One region of the Pantoea eucrina genome, then DNA from elsewhere that is predicted to be linked to it. Evidence: predicted binding sites of a transcription regulator. Region 1 holds the regulator's gene; the other holds the start of a gene.
What was found. The regulator LexA, encoded in region 1, represses DNA repair genes until DNA is damaged. The targets are predictions, from matches to a motif close to TNCTGTATGTACATACAGNA.

Region 1 (9,713 bases):
GAACTGGTCTCAATGCTCTGCACATTATTCAGATGCAGCCGCTCCACGTGCGAGTGAGAGAAACGGCGGATCAGAATACGGAAGCGATGTTTGGCCCGCCGCAGACGTTTCGCGCTGGTGATATCATGCGACAGAAATACCGAGAGGCTCAGGCGCAGGTTATTCAGCACCTGCTCCTGCAGTGTATTCAGCTCTTCCAGCCCTTCTGCCGAAAAGGCCCGCCGCGCCTGCAACGATTTATCCGCAACGTCACCGCTCATGCGCTCAATGATGTCACCCGCCTGTTCAAGATTCAGCGCCATCTCAATAATTTCAGCCCAGCGCCGCGCATCCTCCTCTGCCAGATCTTCGCGCGGCATGCGGGCCAGATAGAGTTTGATCGCGGTATAGAGCACGTCAACATCATCATCCAGCTGCCGCACCCGGTGCGATTCACGCAGTTCGCCCCGGACTACGCGGCTGAACGACTCCAGCATCTGCTCCAGCACGTCGCCCATGCGCAGGGTCTCACGCGCGGCATTGACCAGCGCCAGCGCAGGCGTATCCAGCGCGCTTTTATCCAGATGTCTGGGCTTGAGATGCGCCTGATGCTCTGCATCGTCAGAAATCATACGCTGGCAGAGTCGCGCCATCGGTGCCGCAAACGGCACCATGATCAGGCAGCGTGCCAGGTTGTAGAAAACGTGGAAAAAGATCACCAGCTCTTCATCATTCACCGGCAGCCGATCCAGCAGCTCAGCAATAAAATCAACAAACGGCAGTACCGCAATGCTGCCGATAAGCTTGAACAGCAGGCTGCCGAGCGCCACCCGCTTGCCAGCCGCATTAGAACCGCTGGCGTTGATCATCGCCAGCAGGCCGCTGCCGAGGTTGGCACCAATGACCAGACAGAGCGCCACCTTAAATGAGATCACCCCGGCGGCCGTCAGGGTCGCGGTGATCAGCACCGCCGCCAGGCTCGAGTAGCTGATGATGGCAAAAACGGCGCCAATCAGGGCGTCCAGCAGCGTATCGCCGGTCAGGGTGGAGAAGAGCACCTGCACGCCCGAAGCCTGCGTTATCGGACGTGCTGCGGTGACAATCAGCTGCAGCGCCAGCAGGATCAGCCCGAGACCAATGGCAGCACGGCCCATCTGTCCGACGCGCGTCTGTTTGCGGCTGAGAAAAAAGACCACGCCAAAAAAGATAAACAGCGGGGAGAGCCAGGAGAGATCGAAGGTCAGCACGCGCGCCATAATGGCCGTGCCGACGTCAGCCCCCAGTACCACCACCAGGGCAGGTGTCAGGCTGACCAGGTTTTGCGCCACAAACGAGGTGACCAGCAGCGTAGTGGCGTTGCTGCTCTGTACCAGAGCGGTAACGCCAATGCCGGCCAGAAAAGCCATCGGTTTTTTTTCCACGCTGCGGCTCAGTACCCGGCGCAGATCGGCGCCGTACACGCGCATGATGCCGGTACGCACAATGTGGGTGCCCCAGACCAGCAGTGCGACAGCAGAAAGCAGATTAAGCAGAGTTAGCACGGTCGCAGGCTCCTGTATGCCAGGCAAAAAGCAGCCAGCTGCCTGCCTGGCAAACACGGCAGCGGGGGAAGACCGGTAGCGCACCGCATGAATTTTTCGTTAGATATAAATAACCTGAAGCGGCGTCGACCTGTTAACTGTAGCTGAATCCGGTTCACTGCGATGAGATATCCACGGCGTTTACGCTGCCCCTGACGGAGAACCGCCACCTTAACGTCATATTGTGATTCAGATCACATTGCAGCATGATAGCGCTCTTCTCATTTGCGCATTAAGGACGCAGCAATGACAGATAAATCAGCCGCCGGTCAGCTCATCGCGACGGTGCTGCAGTGGGTACTTAACCTCGGCCTGTTAATCCTGGCCGTGATCCTGGTGGTGTTTCTCGGCAAGGAGACGATTCATCTGGCTAACGTGCTGTTCAGCACCGGTGAACAGGCGTCATCCTATCTGCTGATTGAAGGCATTGTGATCTACTTTCTCTACTTTGAATTTATCGCGCTGATTGTGAAATATTTTCAGTCGGGCTATCACTTTCCGCTGCGCTACTTTGTTTATATCGGGATCACCGCCATTATCCGGCTGATTATCGTTGACCACAAAAACCCGTTCGACACGCTCTGCTATTCCGCTGCGATCCTGATTCTGGTGGTCACGCTGTGGCTGGCAAACAGCAACCGGCTGAAGCGCGAATAACGTCCCTTATCATCTCCGGCGCTCGCGGCCGTGCCAGCGGCCGCGCTCTGCGGTAAACTAAGGCAACTTTTTTGCCGGAGATCGCCTGATGTCGCACGATGCGCTGCGCCAGTTATATGCCTTGCAGTGGTTACCCGCCTCCTCGCTGCTGCCCGCACCGCTGACCGACTGGCTGATGGAAGAAGATTCCATGACGCGCCGTTTTGAGCAGCACTGCCGGCAGGTTACCGTTCAACCCATCCGTGAAGGCTTTGTCAGCGCGGCGGAGGTCGCAGCAGAAGCGGCTTTTCTGCCGAACGATACGCGCTTCTGGCTGCGCGAAATCGTGCTGTGCGGCGACGGCGAGCCGTGGCTGCTGGGCCGCACCGTAGTGCCCGAGAGTACGCTGCAGGGACCGGAGCAGATGCTGCAGCAACTTGGCACACGCCCGCTGGGGCGCTATCTTTTTGCCTCTTCAGCGCTGAGCCGCGATTTTATTCATCCCGGCCAGGCCGGCGATCTGTGGGGACGGCGTTCGCGCCTGCGCCTGTCGGATAAGCCCCTTCTGTTAACTGAACTTTTTTTACCGGCATCGCCGCTTTACCGCGCGCTGCAGCAAGGATGAGACCCGTGCAAAAATCATTATCCGTAAGCAAATGGCAGGCTTACAGCCGCCTGATGCGCATCGACAAACCTATCGGCACGCTGCTGTTGATGTGGCCTACGCTCTGGGCGCTGTGGCTGGCTGGCATGGCGGTGCCGCCGCTGCCGGTGCTGATTGTGTTTGTGCTTGGCGTCATCGTTATGCGCGCTGCCGGCTGCGTCATCAATGATTACGCCGATCGCAAAGTGGATGGTCACGTCAAACGCACCGCCGGCCGGCCGCTGGCGAGCGGGGCGGTTTCAGAAAAAGAGGCAAAGCTGCTGTTTGCTGCGCTGGGCCTGCTGGCGTTTATGCTGGTGCTGACCATGAATCGCATGACCATCCTGCTCTCTTTCGGCGGGCTGGCGCTGGCTTGGGTCTACCCCTTTATGAAACGCTATACCCATCTGCCGCAGGTGGTGCTCGGCGCAGCCTTTGGCTGGGCGATCCCGATGGGGTGGGCTGCAGTAAGTGAGTCCTTACCTTTAGTCTGCTGGCTGGTGTTCTTCGCTAACATCTGCTGGACGGTGGCCTACGATACCCAGTACGCCATGGTGGATCGCGATGACGATTTGAAGATAGGCGTTAAATCTACGGCGATTCTGTTTGGTCGTTTTGACAAGCTGATTATTGGCCTGCTGCAGCTGGCCACGCTGGGGCTGATGGCGCTGGTGGGAAGTATGCTGAATCTGAACGGGGCATTCTACTGGTCACTGCTGGCTGCCGGCGCGCTGTTTGTCTATCAGCAGAGCCTGATCGCCCGCCGCGAACGCGACGCCTGCTTTCAGGCCTTTCTGAACAATAACTATGTGGGACTGGTGCTGTTTGCTGGCGTGCTGCTGAATACGCAGCCGTTTCTGGCGCTGTTCTGAACCGGCAGGGACGCATCCTGCGTCCCTGCCTTGCCTTACTCGTGTGCGACTGCACTCTCAATTGTCAGACGCACATCGCTGGTGACCAGCTCCGCCAGCATCTGCCACATCGCGTGCGTGCGCTCCGCATCGGCATCACCTGAGTCGCTGATATAGCGCTCATCGCGCAGCGTCAGCACCAGCGTGGTAAATACCGCCTTATCAAAGAACTCCGGCGCATTGATACCGTGCAGCACTGACAGACGCTGCGCCAGCGTGCGGCTCTCTTTCTCCAGCGTGCCGCGGTTGATCGTCGGTTTGGCACTGAGAATGGCGAAAGTGATCGCAAAGCGCTGCAGCGTTTCGCGAATACCGGCTGCCAGCAGCTGCAGCGTGCGATAGCGCGCGGCGCTCAGCTTAATCTGCCCATCCAGCTGCGTTACCAGCCCCTGTCGCGCCATCTCCGCGCACAGCGCGCTAAGCAGCGCCGGCAGTTCGGCACTTTCCCAGCGCAGGAACAGTTCACTTTTCAGCATCGGGTAGACCAGGCTTACCTGACGCAGAAGCTCTGCTTCGCTGATTTCGCGGTGCTGCTGCACAATCGCGGCAATCAGCGACGGCATCACCAGCATGTGCTGAATGTTATTCCGGTAGTAGGTCATCAGCACGGCCTGCTCGCGCGGCAGAATAATGATATCGCCGATGCTGTCCTGCTCGGTTTCAAACTTATTCATGCCCATCGCGTGATCCAGCAGCGCTTCGGCGCTCAGATCGGGCACCGTCGCTTCCGGTGAATAGGGCACGTTGCGCAGCAGCTGGGTGTAGCACTCCAGCTGCTCCGTCAGCTGCTCACGCGTCAGCGAGCGCTGACGGGACGCAAGCAGCGCGGTCACACACAGATTCATGGCGTTGGCCGCACCCGCTTCGTTAATGCGCACCATCAGGCGGGCAGCGATATCGTTTACCGCTGGCGTCATCCACGCGGGGCGCTGCGGATCGATCGGGTCGATCGCCTCGCGCCACTCGGGAATATGCTTGTTCAGGTAGTTAACCAGCGGCAGCGGTTCGCCAAAGTTAACGTAGCCCTGACCGAGATTGCGCAGCTTACGCAGGCCGCGCACCATCTGCACAAAGCCCTCTTTCTCTTTCGCTGCGCCGCGCAGCTCTTTGGCGTAAGTACCCACTTCCATTACGTGCTCATAGCCGATGTAGATCGGTACAAACGTAATCGGACGGCTGCCGCCGCGCAGCAGCGCCTGCAGCGTCATTGAAAGCGTGCCGGTTTTGGGATCGAGCAGGCGACCGGTGCGCGAGCGTCCGCCCTCAACAAAGTACTCAACCGAGTAGCCGCGGCTGAACAGCTCGCCCAGATATTCGCGGAATACGGTGGAGTAGAGTTTATTGCCCTTAAAGGTACGGCGAATAAAGAAGGCCCCCAGCCGGCGGAAAATGGGCCCGGCTGGCCAGAAGTTAAGATTGATACCGGCAGCGATGTGCGGCGGCACCAGCCCCTGATGATAAAGCACGTAGGAGAGCAGCAGATAATCCATATGGCTGCGGTGGCAGGGCACATAGACTATTTCATGACCATCCTGCGCCAGCTGACGCACGCGCTCGCCGCCGTTGACGCTAATGCCCTGATAGAGGCGGCTCCAGAGCCAGCCCATGATGCGGTCGGTAACGCGGATCGCCTCATATGAGAAGTCTGCCGCGATCTCTTCCATCATCTCAACGGCGTTTTGCTGCGCTTTTTCATGCGAAATCTTTTTGCTGCGCGCTTCATCTTCAACCGCTTTTTCAATCGCCTTCGACTGCAGCAGCTTGTTGAACAGATCCTGACGGGCGGGCAGGCTTGGTCCCACCGCGGCGAGACGCTGGCGGGCAAAGTGAATACGCGCCACGCGCGCCAGCTTCTGCGCAATCGACTTATCCGTGCCGTGTTCGGTCGCCATCTGGCGCAGCGAGACGGTGGAAGAGAAGCGGACAAAGCTGTCGCGACCGTGCCAGAGAATGGCGAAAAACTTCTGTACGCCATTCAGTACGCGCAGATGCGGCGTAGGCTCGCCCTGAATTTCACGACCCGGCGCACGGCCAAACATCACCGCCACCGGCAGCATCTGGACATCCAGCTGCGGGTTATTACGATGCAGATCCAGATAGTCGTGAAACAGTTTCACTGACTCCGGGTTCGCCACATAGTAAGGAAAGACACGCGGGCCATCATGAATAAACACATGGCGCGGCAGCAGCGTGCCGTCAATCTCCAGCGGCGCGAGCGGATCGGGCAGATCAAGCCGCAGACACTGGTTGCGTAATGTAAGCAGATCCGCCTTTGAATCATAAGGCAAAACATACATCACGGGACGAGTGGGATCGATACCGTGCTCCGAAACCGGATCGGTCGGTATGACCTTACTTTTTACCAAAATAGAGAGTGGTAAATTCAATAATTTGTAATAGAGTTTACGCCAACCTGACATAGACAACTTGAAGCCTCTTGTTAGCAAAGCGCGGCAAGCATACCAGAAAGTGCAGCGGAGATCTGTGGCTGTGCCATCGCACGCTGCGCACTCATTGACGCCAAAATTACTCAAGGGTTCCCTATTCATGGCAAATAACGTTACCGGCCTGCTGCGTATCATCAAAGCGGCGGGCTACTCCTGGCAGGGAATACGCGCAGCCTGGCAACATGAAGCGGCCTTTCGTCAGGAAGCCGTTGCAGCGGTGATTGCGGTAGTTGTCGCCTGCTGGCTGGATGTGGACGCAGTGACGCGCGTGCTGCTAATTGGTTCGGTGATACTGGTGGTGGTGGTGGAGATCCTCAACAGCGCGATTGAGGCGGTGGTCGACCGAATCGGCCAGGAGCGTCATCCGCTGGCGGGCCGCGCTAAGGATATGGGTTCTGCCGCCGTACTGCTGACGATCCTTCTCGCGCTGTTTGTCTGGATAACGCTGCTCTGGCCGCACGCATATTAAGGCCGCCCGTACCGATATATCGCTGATTTTTGCCGCAGCTGCGGTTTTCATTTCGCCAATACCTGTATATACTCACAGCGACTGTATAAACAACCAGGGGGCGGGATGAAAGCGTTAACCAGCAGGCAGCAGCAGGTCTATGACCTGATTCGCGACCATATTAATACAACCGGCATGCCGCCAACGCGTGCTGAAATCGCTTCACAGCTGGGCTTCCGCTCACCCAATGCAGCTGAAGAGCACCTGAAAGCGCTGGCGCGTAAAGGGGTCATTGAGATTGTCTCTGGCGCCTCGCGCGGCATTCGCTTGCTGATGGAAGAAGAGACAAGCGGTGGACTGCCGTTAATCGGGCGTGTCGCTGCCGGCGAGCCGCTGCTGGCTCAGGAGCACATCGAGACCCACTATCAGGTCGATGCTAACCTGTTCAAGCCGAGCGCGGATTTTCTGCTGCGCGTTAGCGGCATGTCGATGAAAGATATCGGGATTATGGATGGCGATCTGCTTGCCGTGCATAAAACCCAGGATGTGCGTAATGGCCAGGTCGTGGTGGCGCGCATTGACGACGAGGTCACCGTAAAACGCTGGAAAAAGCAGGGTGCTATCGTGCATCTGCTGCCGGAAAACAGCGATTTTCAGCCTATCGAAGTGGATACGCGCCAGCAGTCTCTGACCGTTGAAGGTCTGGCTGTCGGTATTGTCCGTACCGGTGAATGGCTGTAATACCTGGTTAGTCCCCCCGCTGCGGTCTGTGCCTGCACAGGCCGCGGTCTGCTATATTACCCCTCTGCTTCCAACCGTGGCGCCGTGCAGCTGCATGAGGCGCGTTGCCCGCAATAACAGGACTGGCTGATGCCGCTGTTTACCTCTTCTGATCGCACGCTCTGGCGCCTGGCGCTGCCCATGATCCTCTCTAACATCAGCGTACCGCTGCTGGGCATTGTGGATACGGCTATCATTGGCCACCTCGACAGCCCGGTTTACCTCGGCGGCGTAGCCGTGGGTGCAACGGCCACCAGCTTTGTCTTTATGCTGCTGCTCTTTTTGCGGATGAGCACCACTGGCCTGACGGCGCAGGCGTTCGGCGCCCGCGATAAGCCAGCGCTGGCGCGGGCGCTGATCCAGCCGATGCTGATTGCGCTGACGGCAGGCGTGCTGTTCATTGCGCTACGAACGCCGGTCAGCGAGCTGGCAGCCGCGCTGATGGGCGGCAGCGAGGCGGTGCAGCAGCAGGCACAAACCTTTATCGCTATCCGCTGGCTCAGCGCGCCTGCCACGCTGGCAAATCTGGTGATCCTCGGCTGGCTGCTCGGCGTACAGTATGCGCGCGCGCCGATGGTGCTGCTTATTACCGGCAACGTCGTGAATATCCTGCTCGATCTGCTGTTTGTTCTGCAGTGGCACTGGGGCGTGGCGGGTGCCGCAGCGGCCACCGCCGTCGCGGACTATGTGACGCTGGCCGTGGGGCTATGGATGGTGGCGCGGGTGCTGGCGCTGCGCGGCATATCATTTTCGCTGCTTAAAGCCAGCTGGCGCGGCGACGCCGCGCGCCTGTTCCGGCTTAACCGCGACATCATGCTGCGTTCGCTGCTGCTGCAGCTCTGCTTCGCCTCGCTGACGCTACTGGGCGCGCGACTCGGCGCTGACGTGGTCGCCGTCAATGCGGTATTGCTGATGTTCCTGACTTTTACTGCCTATGCGCTGGATGGTTTTGCGTATGCGGTGGAAGCCTGCTCCGGTGAGGCGACCGGCGCAGGCGATCGCAGCCGGCTGCGGCTGATCTGGTATGCCGCCTGCCGGCAGGCGGGCATTGTGGCGCTGCTGTTCGCTGTGATTTACGCCCTCTGCGGTCCGGCAATTATCGCGCTGCTGACCTCGATTGAGTCGCTGCGTGAGGCGGCTGACCGCTATCTGATCTGGCAGGTGATCCTGCCGCTGGCTGGCGTCTGGTGCTATCTGCTGGATGGGATGTTTATCGGAGCCACGCGCGGCCGGGATATGCGCAACAGCATGCTGCTGGCGGCGCTGGGCTATGCGCTGACGCTGCTGACGCTGCCGTGGCTCGGGAATCATGGTTTATGGCTGGCTATTACCGTATTTCTCGCGCTGAGAGGCATTACGCTCGGGCTGATCTGGCGTCATCACTGGCAGCGCGACAGCTGGTTCAGCGTGTGATAGCAGCCGGTCAGGCGGTAGCCCACAAAACTGGCAGTTTGTGCTGCAGCGGTTAACCTTAACGTGACAGCACGCGGGTTATACGGCGGTTCAGCCCGCGCTGTGGTGGCATACCGTCTGGCTCAGCAAACCGGGGAGAGATGCAATGAACAGAGATGAAGCGAGTGGCAGCCGGAAACAGTTTAAAGGAAAATGCAAAGAGCAGTGGGGCAAGCTGACCGATGATGACCTGAGCGTGATCGAAGGCAGACGCGAGCAGCTGATCGGCAAAATTCAGGAGCGTTACGGCTATGCCAGAGCAGAAGCGGAGCGCGAAGTAAACGAATGGGAAAGCCGGCACAACGATCCACACAGCTAGTGCCACCCCGCTTCAGAGCATAACCCGCCCGCATGCCTTCAGGCGTGTGCTCAGCCCTTTTTGCCGCGTTTTTTACTCATCGCTTCATGATCGTGCGCGCAGCCGGCGTGCTGTGTACAGGCGGCAATTTCCGCACAGTTTTCGCACAGGCCGTGCGCTTCAATTACCGTATGGCGCAGGCTGAAGTTTGCCTGGTCAGCCAGTCCCGCAATGATTTTTTCCACGCCGTGCGCCTGCTGTTCACTCACTGCGGCACAGCTGTCGCAAACCAGCATGACAGAGCTGTGGGCCGGCTCATTGAAATGATGGCAGACCACATAGCTGTTGTTGGACTCCACGCGGTGGATAAATCCCTGCTCCAGCAAAAAGTCGAGGGCGCGGTAAATCGTGGGCGGCTTCGCCTGAGGCTCACTCATACGCAGCTGATCCAGCAGATCGTAGGCGCTGACAGAACCTTTCTGCTCAGCCATCAGGCGCAGTACTTCGGCACGCTGTGGCGTAAGACGCACGCCGCGATC
Region 2 (9,713 bases), 1.2 Mb from region 1:
CGTATCCGTCAGCGACGCGGTGGCGACCTATCTCTTCAACAGTCAGCTGCTGCAGCACCCCGATGGCGGTATGCGGCTGATACTGCCCGAAGAGGCACGGCAGCATCCGGGCGTCTGGGCTTATCTGACGGAGCTGGCAGAGAGCGGCGGACCGATTCGGGAGCTCACGGTATTCGATCTGCGTGAAAGCATGTGCAACGGCGGCGGGCCAGCCTGCCTGCGCCTGCGGGTTGTGTTGACGGCAGAAGAGCAGCGGGCGGTCAACCCGGCGGTAATGATGAACGAGCAGCTGTTTACGCAGCTCAGCCAGTGGGCAGAACGCCACTATCGCGACTATCTCACGCAGGCGGATTTAGCCGATCCGGCGCTGCTGCAGGAGGGGCGTGACGCTCTGGATGCGCTGACGCAGCTGCTGAAGCTGGGCAGCGTCTACGCCTTTCAGCGCTGAGGCTGAGGCAGGATTAAGGAGAAAATATGCGCAGTTTTTTACAGCAGACGCTGGCGGGCACGCCGCCTGCCGTCACGCAGGGCGAGACAGCTTATCTGCGCTGGCAGTGGCAGGCGGAAGGGATCCTCTCGCTGACGCCGCTGACGCACTGCGACCGGGCGCTGGTGCTGTCAGCCGGGATCCACGGCAATGAAACCGCGCCGGTGGAGATAGTGGAGCAGCTGCTGGCGCCGCTGCTTAGCGGAGAAAAACCGCTGGCGGTGCGGCTGCTGGTGATACTGGGTAATCCGGCGGCGCTGCGCAGCGGCCGTCGCTATCAGCAGTACGATCTCAACCGGCTGTTTGGTGGCCGCTGGCAGCGGGTCAGTGAAACCAGTGAGGCACAGCGCGCCCTGCAGCTGGAACAGGTGATGGAGCGATTCTGGCGCAGCTGCCACAGGCAGACGTCGCGCTGGCATCTTGATCTGCATACCGCTATTCGTGGCTCTTATTATCCACGCTTTGCCGTTATGCCCGCGAACGCGCGACCGTGGCCGGATACGTTTATGCAGTGGCTGGCCGCAGCTGAGCTGGAGGCGCTGGTTTTTCATCGTGCGCCGGGCGGCACCTTCACCCACTATAGTTGTGAGCATCATCATGCGGCGAGTTCGACGCTGGAACTGGGTAAGGCGCTGCCGTTTGGTGAAAATGATCTCACGCAGTTCAGGGCAGTGCAGCGGGCACTCGCTGCGCTGCTGGAGGGCGAAACGTGGCCGCAGCCGCATACGCAGCCGCGGCGCTATCACGTTTCACAACAAATCACCCGTCAGGGAGAGGGATTTACGCTGCATATGAGCGCGGACACGCTGAATTTCACCGCGTTTCCCCAGGGCACGCTGCTGGCAGAAGAGGGCGACACTCGCTATTACGTACAGCAGGCGCGGGAATATGTACTGTTTCCCAATCCGCAGGTGGCGCCGGGATTACGCGCCGGGCTGATGCTGACGGAAGAGAACGCACAGATGCCGGCGCAATAAACGGCTGCAGCATGGCTGACGCCTGATGGCGTCAGCCATGCTGATAGCGATCGCTTAACATTTTGCTTTCCCGGCGCGGGCAAACTCATTACACTCCTCCTTAATTCCTGCCATTTTCCCGCTATTGTCATACTTTTTTGCATTTTCTCACGTAATTCTTCGCAATCTCTCCACGATCGCACGATATCTATCTTCTATGCTTTCAGGGCTTTACTCAGGTTCTGAGTAGTTGACGTTCAGCGTCGTATGCTTGTTTCCGAAGACGCGACACAGGCTGTCGTCATATAACTGACAAGAAAGGACAATATTATGCGTAAACTGACTTCTGTTTTTCTGGCTACCGCAATGGCACTGGGTGCCGCCAATATCGTCCACGCTGCGGCCGATAACCTGACGCCACCGCCGGCCGGCACTGAAAAGCCGATGCATAAGCCGATGCGTCATCACGGTATGGAGATGTTCAAAGGCATTACTCTGACCGATGCGCAGAAAACACAGATCCGCACCATCATGCAGGATGGTCATAAAGAGATGCAGCGCCCGTCGCCGGAGGCGCGCCGCGCGAACCATGCCATTATTGCCGCCGACAGCTTCGATCGCAGCAAAGCGGAAGCACAGGCTGAGAAGATGACCGCAAACGCCAAAGAGAATGCGGTACGCATGATGGAAACCCAGAACAAAATCTACAACGTACTGACGCCGGAACAGAAAAAGCAGTACAACGCCAATTTCGAAACGCGCCTGACGGAAAAAGCGCCACACGATGGTAAAATGCCACCACCGCCTGCTGACGGTGAGTAAACACACACCGTGATCGATCCGGATTAAGACCGCCGGCGCTGTTCAGGGCAGAGTACCGCCCTGAACAGCGTCGGCGGTTTTTTTTATAGCTCTATCAGCGGGAACTCGCCGGAAAGCAGCGGACGGCAGAGAATTTTATAGCCGTCGTGATCAAACCCCTGGCGCGCGCGCTGCAGCTGGCGCGCTTCCGCTTCAGTGGCAACAGAACCCAGCCAGAACCAGTGATCGATCACATGGATTTGTGTCATCTCAGCGCCGCGCTCCACCATGCCAACCGGGCCTTCCCACGGCCAGCACACCACGCGAAAGCGTTCCAGCCCCTCGCGGAGCCGCTGCTGGTGCGCTTCAACACTCTCTTTTCCGCAGCAGGCGCCGGCACAGCGCTTCAGTGCTGCGCGAAAGCAGCCGCGCCCTGGCCGCAGGCTCTCCAGCCCAAGCAGGCCGTGACAGAGCTGCAGCTCATCGGCCATGCTTTTAAGCTTCTCCAGCGCGGCAAAACGGCTGCGAAACAGCCCGTAGAGATCGGGTGAACGAGAGAAATCGACATCTTTTGCATAGACCACTTCCGGCGCGCCTTCTCCCAGCTGAAGTGAGCAGAGCTGACGATTTTTGCGCAGGCGCTTATTAAATAACGGCTGCTGCGTTTTAATCATCTGCGCTTCCAGCAGCTGCGCGCCAATATCGCCGGCGGTGGGGATCCAGCTTACGCGCCGCGCCTGACGCAGCATGCTCGCTTCATCCGTGGTGCGAAAATGCGCCATCACCCGGCTGCGCAAATTAATGCTTTTGCCGATATAAAGAGGCAGATTTTCACTCTCGCCGTGAAAGGTATAGACGCCGGGCACTTTAGGCAGCCCTTCAAGCCACTGGCGCAGGTGTTCGGGATATTGATAGATTGCCGCCGCGTCAAAGTCGAGGCGATGGCTGGTTGCTCGTCTGACCAAAGAATGCTCCGCTTACTGGTTTTGTATACAGTGTATCAGCGTGCTGATTTTATCGCCAGTGGCAAGCGAGGCGCGACTCTCTCTCCGCAGAGGGAGAGTCGCAGGGAGGGGCTACTTTTTCCAGTAGTCGTCAAACACAGTCACCGGCATACGGCGCTTATGTTCGGTTTTGGTGTACCAGCCCTCGATAATTTTTGCCGATTCGGCATTGATGGTTTTGCCTTCCAGATAATCATCGATCTGCTGATAGGTTACGCCAAGCGCCACCTCATCCTGCAGGCCGGGACGATCGTCTTCAAGATCGGCCGTGGGATGTTTCATCCAGAGGTGCTCCGGACAGCCCAGCGCCTTCAGCAGCTGTTTACCCTGGCCTTTGTTAAGGCGAAAGATCGGGTTCACGTCGCTGCCGCCATCGCCATATTTGGTATAAAAACCGGTCACCGCTTCCGCCGCGTGATCGGTGCCCAGCACGATACCTTTGGTCATGCCGGCGATGCTGTACTGCGCCTTCATGCGTTCACGCGCCTTTTCGTTACCGCGGACAAAATCTGACAGCGCGATACCCGCTTCCTGCAGTGCGCGCTCGCTCGCCAGCACCGCCTCTTTGATATTCACCACCAGGGTACGATCGGGCTGAATAAACGCCAGCGCATCCTGACAATCCTGCTCGTCGGCCTGTTTACCATACGGCAGGCGCACGGCAATAAAGGTGTACTCTTTATCGCCGGTCTCATGACGCAGCTCGCTGACCGCCATCTGCGCCAGCTTACCGGTCAGCGTTGAGTCCTGCCCGCCGCTGATGCCCAGCACCAGCGTTTTCAGAAAAGGATGCGCTTTCAGGTACGCTTTCAGGAAATCGACGCTGACGCGGATCTCCTGCTGCGGATCGATAGCGGGTTTAACACCAAGGGCCTGAATAATTTCCTGCTGCAGTGACATGAACCTCTCCTCAAGTCAGAAGCCTGACGGCATGATGCGTAACATCAGCTAAAGCTAACGCCTTGGCCGCAAAACAACAAGCCAAACGGCGACTGGCGCAGACGGTTTGCTGCTGAATCAGGCGCTTTCAGGCCGCTGCGCCAGCAGGGTAAACATCAGGATTGCCAGCATAAAGCAGCCGAAAATGGTGGCGCTCATGCTGATAACCGAGGTCCCGCCCACGCCGCTAACCGGCACGCTGATGGCGCCCAGCGTAAACATGGTGACGCCGATAACCGCAGAAGCACTGCCGGCGCGGTGCCCCTGACTCTGCATCGCCAGCGATGCGGCGGTGGTTGCGATTACACCGTTACTGGCAATAGAGAAAAATAGCGCCACCAGAATAACCGGCAGGGCGGCGTCGCTCAGCGCGGCGGTCAGCAGGGTGGCGGAGGCGACAAATGCCAGCGTCAGCCCGCCCTTAAGCACCCGGTATTCGCCCCAGAGCGGACAGAGCCGTGCGCTGGTTTGTGAGGCGATAATCAGGCCGCACCCGTTGGCAGCAAAGCAGAGGCTGAACGCCTGAGGCGAGAGGCCGTAGATCTGCTGCAGCACAAACGGTGAGGCGCCGATATAGGCAAACATGCCTGACATCATAAAGCCCTGCGTCAGGCAAAAACCCATAAAGGGCCGATGCGTAACGACCTGGCCCAGCGCCGCCCAGGCGGAAAACAGAGAGCCCTGGCTACGGCGTGCAGGCGGCAGCGTCTCATGCAGCTGCCAGCGCGCCAGCAGAATCAGCAGAATGGCGATCGCCGCCAGTACGAGAAAAATGCCGCGCCAGCTCATGATTGTCATCAGCGCGCCGCCCAGTACCGGCGCTCCCACCGGTGCAAGGCCGTTGACCAGCATCAGCAGCGCAAAAAAGCGCGTCAGCTCGTGTCCGCTATACATATCCCGGGCGATAGCGCGCGACAGCACGGCACCGCCAGCGCCAGCCAGCCCCTCAAACAGGCGGGCAATCAGTAGCGAATGGATATCTTTTGCCAGCGCGCAGCCGACAGAGGCAATAAACAGCAGCAGCAGCGACAGCAGCAGGGGCCGGATGCGGCCAAATTTATCGCTCATGGGACCAAATAGCAGCTGTCCCGCCCCGAGGCCCAGCAGGCCAGCAGTCAGACTGAGCTGAGCGGTGGAGGTCTGCGTGTGCAGATCGCGCGCCAGTTCAGGCAGCGCGGGGAGATAGAGGTCGATACAGAGCGGTCCGAGCGCCGCCAGAAGTCCGAGCGTGATGGCGTAAACCAGCCGGTTAGGGTGTGCAGATGTCATGGGGCCTCTGAGCCGGGTAAAAAGTTAACCGCGCGATTATACGGAGCAGGGCGCAGCAGCACAGCTTTTTTACTCCGGATATATTGCGATGAACGCATCTAAAAGCGTCGCCACCAGGTTGATAAATCTGAATTTGTGTTCCAGGCTTATTCCGACATGGACAAAGTATGAGGAACAAAAAATGAATAAAGTGCTGGGATGTATCGCTGCCGCTATGACGCTGGCTGCTCTGTCTGGTTGTACCACTTACGATCGCGCGGAAAGTTATGTCACCAAACCGGTGGTAAAAGATGTTAAAAAAGGCATGACGCGTGAACAGGTGCGTCAGATTGCGGGTCCGGCTTCGACCGAAGTGACCATGGCGCACGCGCGTGGCACCTGCCAGACTTACGTTATCGGCGAGCGCGATGGCAAAATGCAGACCTATTTTGTCAGCTACAACGATACCGGTCGCGTGATGAACTACGGCTTCCAGAGCTGCAAAGAGTACGACACCGATCCGCAGGTTGCGCAGTAACTCTTTTTTGCTGAATAAAAAAGGGCCCGTCTGAGACGGGCCCTTTTTCATGCTGAAGTCAGCGCTTAGCGATGCGCCAGTTCGGCGTGCTCATCGCTCTCCAGGATTTTTTTGTCGGTCTGACCCAGCCAGCGGCTGGTCAGCGAACCGGCCGTCATTGAACCGTTCACGTTGAGCGCGGTACGGCCCATATCAATCAGCGGCTCAATGGAAATCAGCAGCGCGACCAGCGTCACCGGCAGCCCCATTGCCGGCAGCACAATCAGCGCAGCAAAGGTAGCACCGCCGCCCACACCGGCTACGCCAGCGGAACTCAGGGTGACGATCCCGACCAGCGTGGCGATCCAGACCGGATCAAACGGGTTAATACCGACAGTAGGAGCAACCATCACGGCCAGCATTGTCGGATAGAGCCCGGCACAGCCGTTCTGACCAATTGTGGCACCGAAGGAGGCGGAAAAGCTGGCAATCGCTTCCGGCACGCCGAGACGGCGCGTCTGCGTTTCCACATTCAGCGGAATGCTGGCCGCGCTGGAGCGGCTGGTGAAAGCGAAAGTGATCACCGGCCATACTTTGCGGAAGAAGCGCAGCGGATTGATGCCGTTGATCGACAGCAGCAGCGCATGCACGCCAAACATAATCGCAAGGCCAAGATAGGAGGCGAGAACAAAGCTGCCCAGCTTAACGATATCGTGCAGGTTAGAGCCGGCGACCACTTTGGTCATCAGAGCCAGTACGCCATATGGCGTCAGCTTCATGATCAGGCGCACCAGTTTCATCACCCAGGACTGCAGCGTATCAATCGCGGCCAGTACGCGTTCACCTTTCACTTTATCATCGCGCAGCAGATGCAGTGCAGCGACGCCGAGGAAAGCAGCAAAGATAACGACACTGATAATGGAGGTCGGGTTCGCGCCTGCCAGATCGGCAAACGGGTTTTTAGGGATGAAAGAGAGCAGCAGCTGCGGCGTGCTGAGATCGGCGACTTTACCCGCATAGTTGCTCTGAATAGCATTCAGACGCGCGGTCTCCTGCGCACCCTGCACCAGCCCTTCAGCGCTGAGGTGGAAGAGGCCGGTCACCATCACGCCGACCAGCGCGGAGATAGCCGTGGTAAACAGCAGTACACCGATGGTCAGCACGCTGATTTTGCCCAGCGAGGAGGCGTTATGCAGACGCGCCACCGCGCTCAGTATTGAGGCGAATACCAGCGGCATAACAATCATCTGCAGCAGCTGTACATAGCCATTACCGACCAGATTAAACCAGCCGATCGAATCCTTAACCACTGCGCTGTTTTCGCCATAAACCGCCTGAAGCGCCAGGCCAAACAGCACGCCCAGCACCAGGCCGGTCAGTACGCGCTTTGACAGGCTCCAGCTCTGGTTGCCAATGCGGTTAAGCAGCACCAGCAGAGCGGCAAAGACCACTATGTTGATAATAAGAGGGAAATCCATACTTAACTCCAGAAAGATGCCGTCCTGCAAAGTGCAGGCGGCATAGCGTAACGTAAATTTCTATCAGAGAATGTCAGGGATGTTAGCAGCACAATTAAGTGCAGGCTTATACCCAAAAAGTATGGGTTATAACTTTTTGTTTAATATGGCGTAATTATTAGCCGTTTAGCGGATTAATTAACCGGTTCACGCTGGATTGCAGTGTATCAAACAGCTGCTGCGGCCAGCCGTTTGCACCAAAAGCAGGCATGCCAGCCGGAAACCAGAGCGCCGCAACCACCAGTCCCAGACAAAGTATCCGCTCCAGCTGATTACCGCTCTGGCTTCTGAGAATAGGCAGACGAAAGCGCCAGCGGCAGGGCCACAGCAGCGGAACGCCAGCTGGCGTCAGCATGTCAGCCACGATATGGCTCAGGTAGCCCAGCGTCAGTCCCTGCAGCACATCCGCCGGCAGAAACCAGTCTGCCGGCACGTTCACTTTAAACAGCCACAGGCTGATAGCCACTGCCAGCAAACTGTGGGTAAAACCGCGATGTCCAAACGCCCGCGCGATGGGCTGAGAGAGCCAGCGAAAACGCTGGCCCAGCGTGGATCGGGGGTGGTCGATATCCGGCAGCAGGCAGGTCAGCAGCGTAGCGGGAACCAGATGCCACCAGTCCGCTGCAGCCAGAACCGGTGTCAGCTCAGCACGCTTGGCAAAAATAGCGCTGGCGATAGCAAAAATTATATGGCCTTCGGCCGTCATGATTAAATCCGGATACAAAACTGTCAATGCATCCAGTATAGGGATTTATCCAGTAAATGAGAACGGTGACGCTGTAACGAAGAGTGAATTATTTTCGCGCTGGCTGACCGCTGTATCAGACTGCGCCATACACCCTGCGGTCAGTTAAACAGATGCTCTGCGCGCAGTTCCGTCAGGCTCGGCAGCCGCACATCTGCCAGCGCCCAGCGGGCATCCGCGTAGTGTGCAGCCGCAGGCACCACAATAGAACGCATGCGCGCCGCTTTACAGGCGATCATGCCGTTGAAGGAGTCTTCCAGCGCCACACAGTTAAGCGGATCGATATCAAGCGCCGCTGCCGCATTCAGATAGACCTGCGGATGAGGTTTGCTCAGCGGCAGCGCTTCAGCAGAGGCGAGGGCGGAAAAGCAGGGCCGCAGCCGGAACATCTCCAGCACCCGCTCCAGCATGGCCAGCGGCGAAGCGGAAGCGAGCGCAATCCGCAGCCCCTGCTGCTGACAGAGCCGCAGCGCCTGATCGACACCGGGCAGCAGCGGCTGCTGCGCTTCGATCAGCGATAGCGTACGATCGATAATACGCGCCGTGACGTCGGCCTGAGTCGCACCCTGCCACGGCTGTGCCTCATACCACATGCGTACGGTCTGATCGATGCGCAGGCCAAGCGTGTCAGGCAGCTCCGCGCGACGACTGACGTCAACGCCAAGGCTTGCCAGTACCTCCATCTCAGCCTGATCCCACAGCGGTTCAGAATCAATCAGTAAACCATCCATATCAAAAATAGCGGCGTACACCGGACGACGATAGCGCATGACAATATCCTTCTTAGCGGTTTGCGCCACCTTATCACGCCAGAGTGCGAAAACAAGGACGCGACAGGTAACGCATTTTTCAGGAAAAAATCGCCGACTGCAGGTAGACTTAGGGCAAAATAATTATCTGTATAGGGAAGTCTGCATGACATACCAACAGGCTGGCCAGGTCGCCATCCTTAAGCGCGTGGCTGGCTGGATCATTTTCATTCCGGCACTGCTGTCGACAATTGTTTCCATGCTCGGTTATTTATATCAGCACAGCGTAAAGCAGCCCGGACTGGATGCCGTATTGCTGGATTTTATCCATGTCATGGTGGACATGCTTAAATTCAATACGTCGTTTCTCAATCCGTTCTGGCACAACTCGCCGGTGCCCGATTTTCACGGCGGGGCAAATATCGGTTTCTGGATCGTTTATGCGCTGATTTTTATCGGCATGGCTTTACAGGCATCGGGTGCGCGCATGTGGCGCCAGTCGCGGCATGTTAAAGAGGGCATTGAAGATCAGCTGATTCTGGAGCAGGCAAAGGGCAGCGAAGGCCGCACGCGCGCGCAGCTTGAGGAAAAAATCCGCGTCCCGCACCACACTATTCTGCTGCAGATTTTTCCGCTCTATATCCTGCCAGTAATTATTGCTGTTGCCGGCTACTTTTTACTGACGCTGCTGGGCATGCTTTAAATCATCAGGCCGGTCTGGCCCGATCCTGCGCCAGTTTGTCGTCGCTA

Region 2: LAC65_RS06675 (metal-dependent hydrolase) is a predicted target of LexA. The motif match lies at 8,194-8,213, and genes of this name have one in related genera.

Annotation. Positions count from the first base shown of each region.
Region 1 covers NZ_CP083448.1:248,108-257,820, forward strand. Annotated here, with positions in the region: gene LAC65_RS01105 (Na/Pi cotransporter family protein) at 1-1,520, opposite strand, end outside; gene psiE (phosphate-starvation-inducible protein PsiE) at 1,806-2,216, shown strand; gene ubiC (chorismate lyase) at 2,305-2,820, shown strand; gene ubiA (4-hydroxybenzoate octaprenyltransferase) at 2,817-3,710, shown strand; gene plsB (glycerol-3-phosphate 1-O-acyltransferase PlsB) at 3,746-6,169, opposite strand; gene LAC65_RS01130 (diacylglycerol kinase) at 6,297-6,665, shown strand; gene lexA (transcriptional repressor LexA) at 6,771-7,385, shown strand; gene dinF (MATE family efflux transporter DinF) at 7,515-8,837, shown strand; gene LAC65_RS01145 (CsbD family protein) at 8,983-9,195, shown strand; gene zur (zinc uptake transcriptional repressor Zur) at 9,246-9,713, opposite strand, start outside.
Region 2 covers NZ_CP083448.1:1,413,054-1,422,766, forward strand. Annotated here, with positions in the region: gene astB (N-succinylarginine dihydrolase) at 1-448, shown strand, start outside; gene astE (succinylglutamate desuccinylase) at 475-1,464, shown strand; gene spy (ATP-independent periplasmic protein-refolding chaperone Spy) at 1,774-2,265, shown strand; gene cho (excinuclease Cho) at 2,349-3,209, opposite strand; gene nadE (ammonia-dependent NAD(+) synthetase) at 3,321-4,148, opposite strand; gene LAC65_RS06660 (multidrug effflux MFS transporter) at 4,266-5,456, opposite strand; gene osmE (osmotically-inducible lipoprotein OsmE) at 5,638-5,973, shown strand; gene LAC65_RS06670 (L-cystine transporter) at 6,039-7,430, opposite strand; gene LAC65_RS06675 (metal-dependent hydrolase) at 7,588-8,175, opposite strand; gene hxpB (hexitol phosphatase HxpB) at 8,316-8,984, opposite strand; gene LAC65_RS06685 (YniB family protein) at 9,130-9,666, shown strand; gene LAC65_RS06690 (fructosamine kinase family protein) at 9,671-9,713, opposite strand, start outside.